2 regions of the Pediococcus acidilactici genome follow, and region 1 is predicted to be linked to the other one. Evidence: predicted binding sites of a transcription regulator. Region 1 holds the regulator's gene; the other holds the start of a gene.
The links. The regulator Rex, encoded in region 1, represses fermentation and respiration genes when NADH is low (regulators of the CRP and FNR family bind a similar motif). The targets are predictions, from matches to a motif close to TTGTGAANTANTTCACAA.

Region 1 (3,430 bases):
CAACGTGTGCCTTGATCCTTCGATGATTTACGACGTCGGTTCAATGACTGAAGTAATTGCGACCACGACCCGGATTTTTCAGCTTTTAGCGATTCAAGAAATCCGGCTGAAAGATCCGATTAAAAAGTACCTGCCAGGGTTTTCCAACCCGGATGTCCTAGTGTTGCATTTGTTAACGCACACTAGTGGGATTCCGGTGGAAATTCCGGGAATGTACCGGTTGACCGGGATTGAATTTATCAATGCGCTTTACATGGTTGATACGGATTTTGAGCCTGGCGACCACGTGCAAGTTTCTCCGTTAAATTTTGCCCTTCTGGGAATTATCATTCGGACGGTGGACGGTTCCATTGACCGGGCGGTACAGGACAAGATTTTGTATCCGTTGGCAATGACTAACAGTGGGTTTAACCTTAACCGCCCTAAGATGCGTTTTGTGCCAACGAGAAACGATCCTAAACGGGGACAAATTCAAGGTCAGGTTGAAGATCAGTTAGGATTGTTGTTAAATGGAGAAAGCGGGCATGCAGGTCTATTTTCAACGTTAAATGATCTAACGGTTTTCACCGAAATGATGATTAATCGGGGAAGTTACCAAGGTAAAGAAATTCTTGATCCGCAGTTGTTTGATGGAATCAAGAAGGTGGATGTGGACGGCCAATCGCTCGGCTGGTGCCGTTTCAAGGAAAACCGCGATGTCTTTTATGGCAGCAGCCCAACCGGGTTAATTGCCTTTAATAACCAAAATAAACATGGTCTCGTTTTGCTACACGATTATATCGAGGATGAAAAAGTCCACGTGGCAATGCGTGACGAAATATTAAAAGTTGTTCAATAGAGGATGTGGAAAAAATGGCTAATTTTAAACTTTCAATTCCGACCACCCGTCGGTTACCTTTGTATTACCGCTATTTGCGGCGTTTATCAGACCAAAAAGTAGAAAAAGTTTCCTCCGCAATGTTGGCTGAATATTTACAAATTGATGCAGCAACCATTCGACGGGATTTTTCTTATTTTGGACAAATGGGCCGGCGTGGGTACGGCTACGATGTTCAAAAGCTTTTGGAACTTTTTGATGACGCGTTAAGACAAGATATTAACGCAAACGTTGCTTTAGTAGGGGTAGGGAACCTCGGACGGGCGTTACTAAACTTCAAGTTCCACCGGGTTGGAAATGCACGGATTACCGCGGCTTTTGACGTTGATCCTAAATTGGTGAATACGGTGCAAAACCAAATTCCAGTTTATGACATTAAAAACCTAAAGGAACAAATTAAAGAACAACAAATTACCGTGGCAATTTTAGCGGTTCCTGCAGAAAAAGCTCAAGAACTTACTGACCAGCTGCTAGAAGTTGGTATTCAAGGAATTTTGAACTTTACTACGGTTCCACTGACCGTGCCAGAAAAAGTGATTGTGCAAGACGTGGACCTTTCTGTGGAACTACAATCGCTAATTTACGGAATTAACCGGCGGGAAATTGAAGAATTAGAATAAATGTATTGAAGGCTTACTGTTTATATATTGCGGTAAGTTTTTTTATTAGCTTAAGAATGGATTATGGATACGTGGTTTTTAATTTAAAAGATAGGTGCATAAGTATATAAAATACTAAGATAGTGGAAAAATCTTAGGTTTGCTAAGAAAGGGATGGCTTTTTAGAAAAAGTTGGCATCTTGCTAGTGAACTTTAATTTGGTTGAGTTTCGTGCTCGTTGACTCAAAAAAAGACCAGAATTTGTGAAAAATTCTGGTCTCTTTTTATTTTGTAATTAATCAAATTTATAACTCGATTAGTTAGCTTGAGCGCCACACTTGTTGCAGAACTTAGCACCTTGAGCAAGCGGTGCGCCACAACTACTACAAAATGCGCTCGCTGATGATGCAGCATTATTTGCATCTCCGCTTACGGCGTTAACAATTTGTTGTGTGTTTTGAGCTCCTTGTTGAATTGTGCGGTCCGTTTGTGCTCGCACGTTGCGATCCGCTTGATATGTAGCTAATTTTTGGGTGAGTTTTTCTTCTAATTCTTCACTATGATGTGCTTCGAAGAAAGGTAAGTCAATTGTTTTACTAATTCCGGAACGTTCATAGTTAAACGTGGTTCTGATTCCACTACCAATTAAAAGCACCCCAACGATAATTGCGATTAGTGCCGAAAAGAATGATGAGCCCATTAGCGCTACTCCAATAATTGCAATTAATAATCCTAAAAAGATTGAGCTCAGCTTATATGATTTCGATGTGTATACGTTAGTAATTCCTGAAAGGGGAGATGAATCTTTTTGCTTACCGGCAGGAACCAAACCAAAGAAAACTGTATTTGGCATATTTACCCGTAAGAAGGCGTCATCTAGTGTAATACTTCCCTTTACCCAAAACGCTAATAAACTAACGGAAAACGCATCGCTATCGTTTTCAACAACTGCAGATTGTACCATTATTATTCCTCCTAAATTAACAGATATAACCATTATATATTCACAATTAAGGTTTTGTAAACCTCTTTTACAAAGTATTAGCAGGAGAAACAAGCCTGCCCTGCTGCATCAATAAAAAACTAGGAAATTTATCTAACTTTCCTAGTCTTCTTAATTAGCATTAACTTATTTTAGTTTCAAACCAGAAACTTCCAAGTTACGTTCGTAGGTCTTAATGGAATCACTAAGGGTAGAAACGTTGTCATCAGAAGTAATCTTTTTATCTTTGATGTTTAATTTACCATCGTTTAACGATAGGTTGTTTACTTCAACGGCAACATTTTCAGGTTCGTCATCGTCATCTGCGTCCGAAGAGTTGACGCTATAAATTGCAACAATTGATAATTTGTTGCTAGATGAAGTACTATTTTCGGATGCATCTGCGACTTCTACTTTGCTTGAAACTTCGTTGACGTCGTCATCGTAGTATTCTTCTTCATTTTCGTTATATGGAGTTACGTACAAGTTAACAAACTTGGATGTGTATTTTTCATCAGCGAATTGTTTGTCATCTGTGTAATCAGACATGACAGTGTCGGTGGCATCCGTAATGTCGTCAACGTTAGTAATTGATTTACTATCAATTAGTCCGGAAATCTTATACTTGAACGTTCTTGAACCAGTGTATTGGTGCTTACCACTACTATCTTTAAAGGCTGCTTTTGGAAGCGTAAGTGAAATAACATCTCCGTTGCTAAGGTGACCATTGTTTTTAACCTTAATGTTGCTGTTGATTAAGTCAGAATTTTTACTTGAAAGTGCAATTTGTCCCTTGCCATTAATTCCGAGGGCTTTGATTTTAAGCTGGTTAAAAATCTTATTGGAAGAAACTTTGGTAGTTTTTTTCAATCCCTTAACTGTGAACGTTTTTTTGCCGTCACGGAAAGGAAGTTCCGAATTGCTGTTTTTAAACGTTACGGTAACCTTATCGCCATTTTTAAGTTCGGTTGA
Region 2 (3,430 bases), 870 kb from region 1:
AATCAACCCACCACCACCAACTGGTACAATGATGGTTTCTACATCAACCAAGTCTTCAAGAATTTCTAGACCGATGGTTCCTTGACCAGCACAAACGAGGGAATCGTTAAATGGATCAACGATAGTCTTTCCTTCTTTTTCAGCTCTTTCATGCATCCAGTCGTGAGCATCATCGAAAGTTGCTCCGTGAATATCAACTTCAGCCCCGTATCCGCGAGTTGCATCACGCTTCATTTGAGGAGCTTCGTCCGGCATTACAACCGTGGTGTCAATTCCAGAAAGTTTACCAGTTAAAGCAACTCCTTGCGCATGGTTCCCAGCTGAAGCTGTAATTACTCCATGCTTTTTTTCTTCATCAGACAAGTGGTTAATTTTATTATTAGCTCCTCTGAATTTGAATGAACCAGTAAGTTGCATATTTTCAAGTTTTAGATATACATCCGCATGAGCAACATTGTTACTTAAAAACATTGACTGAACTAATGGCGTCCGACGTGCGTATTTACCAATTACTTTACGCGCTTCTTCAATTTGATCTAAGTTTAATAAATCGTAGGTTTGAGCAACTACTTCATTTCTTGGTTCGTTATTTTTCATGATTTTCACCTCATAATTTAAACGCAAATTTAAAAGTTCGAACGCCTATTTATACATCTAGTTCAGTGTAAGGAAGGTCTAATGAATCTGCAAGACCCTTGTTAGTTACCTTACCTTCGTAGAGGTTGACCCCAGATGCTAAAGCTTTATCTTCCTTGATTGCTCCTTCAATTCCCTTATCGGCAATTTCCAAAATATAATCAAGGTTACCAGCTGCTAACGCCATCGTAGCAGTCCGTGGAACGGCACCAGGTTGGTTTGGTACAGCGTAGTGGATTACTCCATCCTTAATGAAGACAGGGTCATCAATAGTGGTTGGGTGATCAATGGTTTCTACTGTTCCACCTTGATCGATTGCAATATCAGCGATTACAGAGCCCTTCTTCATGCTTTTTACCATGTATTCTTTAACCAACTTCGGTGGCTTGGAACCTGGGATTAAAATTGTGGATACAAAAATATCAGCATCTTTAATTTCTTTTGCAAGATTTTCTTCGTTTGATTTAACTACGCGAACGTCTTTACCCTTATATTGTTCTTCCAATTGAGCAATCCGGTCGTCGTTTAACTCAATAATTACTACTGAGCATCCTAAACCTAAAGCAGTGTCTGCAGCGCCTGTCGCGGCGTTACCACCACCGAAAATCACTACATGTCCAGCAGGGATAACTCCTGGAATTCCAGAAACTAAAATACCTTCCCCTTGATGTTGTGCTTCAAGGTAATAAGCTCCCATGATTACTGAACGACGTCCCGCAATTTGGCTCATTGGTGCTAACAACTCTAATTTACCATCCTTAACGATGGTTTCACCACCGATTGCAGTAACTCCGGCCTTCATCATTGCTTCAACAGTTGGTTTGGAAGATGCAAGGTGTTGGAATCCCCAAATAATTTTACCTTTATCAAAGTATTGGTATTCTTCAGCATCAGGTTCTTTAACCTTAATGCACAATTCTGCTTTCCATGCATCTTCATGAGAAACGATCTTCCCACCAGCTTTTTCAAATTCTTCGTTAGAAAAGCCTGCACCGATTCCGGCATCCTTTTCAACTAAGACTTCATTACCGGCATCAACCATCTTTTGAACATTTTCCGGCGTGGCCGCTACACGACCTTCCCCTTCTTTTTGTTCTTTAATAACAGCAATTTGCATAAAGACACTTCCTTGTGATTTATTTAACTACACGTATATTATTGCACACTTTACTCAAAGAAGTAAAGCGGTTGCATAATTAAAATCCAATTAATTTATTTAGATTTAATTATAAAAATATTATTAAAAATTTTAAATATTACGAAAAAACGTTGAGATAACAATATATTAAATCTAATTCAATTCAAATTTTTGTCTAGTTACGATACTCATATTATTAGAAAAAAATAAAACAATGGATTCACATTCACAAAAAGTAAGTCTTTAATTAAGCTCCTAATCACATAATGTTGACTTCTTTTCCTAACTTATTTTTCTGCCCTTCTTTTTAACCCTTTATCGAATCATAATAAAAGAACCGATCAATCAAATTGATCAGTTCTTTTAGAAATATTTATCTTAGTAAACAATTATTTGATATTAACGTATGTCAATCCAAACATGTTGCTGAGGTCTTGTAATTGTTCAGCATCCACGTTGAAGGAAAGTACGGTATGATGGCCACCACCAAGTGTGAGCCAGCCTTCAGCACCCTTCTTCCAACCTTGTTTTGGAGTCCAGAGTTGTTTAGCAACTGGAAGATGTGGTGTTTCTTTTTCAGGCTTGTTGCCTTGAACATCGTAAGACATGAGCTTGAATTCATCACCGTAGTCAGCCATTGTAACGTCAACCGCGTCGCCTTCCATACCAGTGAAGACAAAGCGTGCAGGGTCATCCTTGCCACCAATGTCAAGCGGGTGAACTTCGACCCGTGGCGTGTCACTAGCTAACGTTGGGTCAACTTCTAGCATGTGTGAGCCAAGGATTGCTTCGTGTCCCTTACGAAGGTCAAGGGTGTAATCTTCCATGAAGGCAGTGTGTTGGTTATGCGCAATGATCTTCATTAAGCGATCCAAAGCAGCGGTCTTCCAGTCCCCTTCACCAGCGAAGCCATAGCCTTCAGCCATCAACATTTGAACAGCCAATCCTGGAAGTTGTTCCAAACCAGCTAAGTCTTCAAAGTTAGTTGTGAATGCGGTGTATCCGCGATCGTCCATGAATTTCTTCAATGCAAAGTATTCACGAATTTGGTACTTAGTATTGTGTTCGAATTTTTCTGAAGAATTTTCTCCTTCAACGAAGTTGTATTCCTTCTTCATTTCTTCGTACTTATTGTTGATGTCGTCTTCAGCAACGGCGTTAACTTCTTCAACTAAGTCCGCAACTCCCCAGTAATCGACGGTCCAGCCAAATTTAATTTGCGCTTCAATCTTGTCACCGTCAGTAACCGCTACGTTACGCATCTTGTCAGCAAAGGTTACTACCTTGATACCAAATGATTCATTGTAGCCAACGGATGCGTCCATCCATTTAGCGATTTGTTTTTGAATGTCTTCATCACCCCAGTAACCAGTGATGATCTTGTTGTTCTTACGCAAGCGTGCATTAATAAATGCATATTCACGGTCACCATGGGCAGATTGATTTAAGTTCATGTAGTCAAAATCAATGGTGTCATATGGAATGTGGTTCAAGAATTGGGTTGCTAAGTGAAGCAATGGTTTTTGCAATAACTTAGTACCGCGGATCCAGTTTTTAGCTGGTGAGAAGGTGTGCATCCAGGTAATTACCCCGGCAACTTTGTCGTTATAGTTAGCATCCTTCATTACTTGAGTGATGTTTTCAGCAGTAGTTGCT

Region 2: the regulator Rex is predicted to act here: its motif matches at 1,766-1,783, upstream of ald (alanine dehydrogenase).

Annotation. Positions count from the first base shown of each region.
Region 1 covers NZ_CP066046.1:192,209-195,638, forward strand. Annotated here, with positions in the region: gene I6H64_RS00940 (serine hydrolase domain-containing protein) at 1-838, shown strand, start outside; gene I6H64_RS00945 (redox-sensing transcriptional repressor Rex) at 853-1,497, shown strand; gene I6H64_RS00950 (zinc ribbon domain-containing protein) at 1,793-2,440, opposite strand; gene I6H64_RS00955 (hypothetical protein) at 2,606-3,430, opposite strand, start outside.
Region 2 covers NZ_CP066046.1:1,066,890-1,070,319, forward strand. Annotated here, with positions in the region: gene tdcB (bifunctional threonine ammonia-lyase/L-serine ammonia-lyase TdcB) at 1-597, opposite strand, end outside; gene ald (alanine dehydrogenase) at 647-1,753, opposite strand; gene araA (L-arabinose isomerase) at 2,164-3,430, opposite strand, start outside.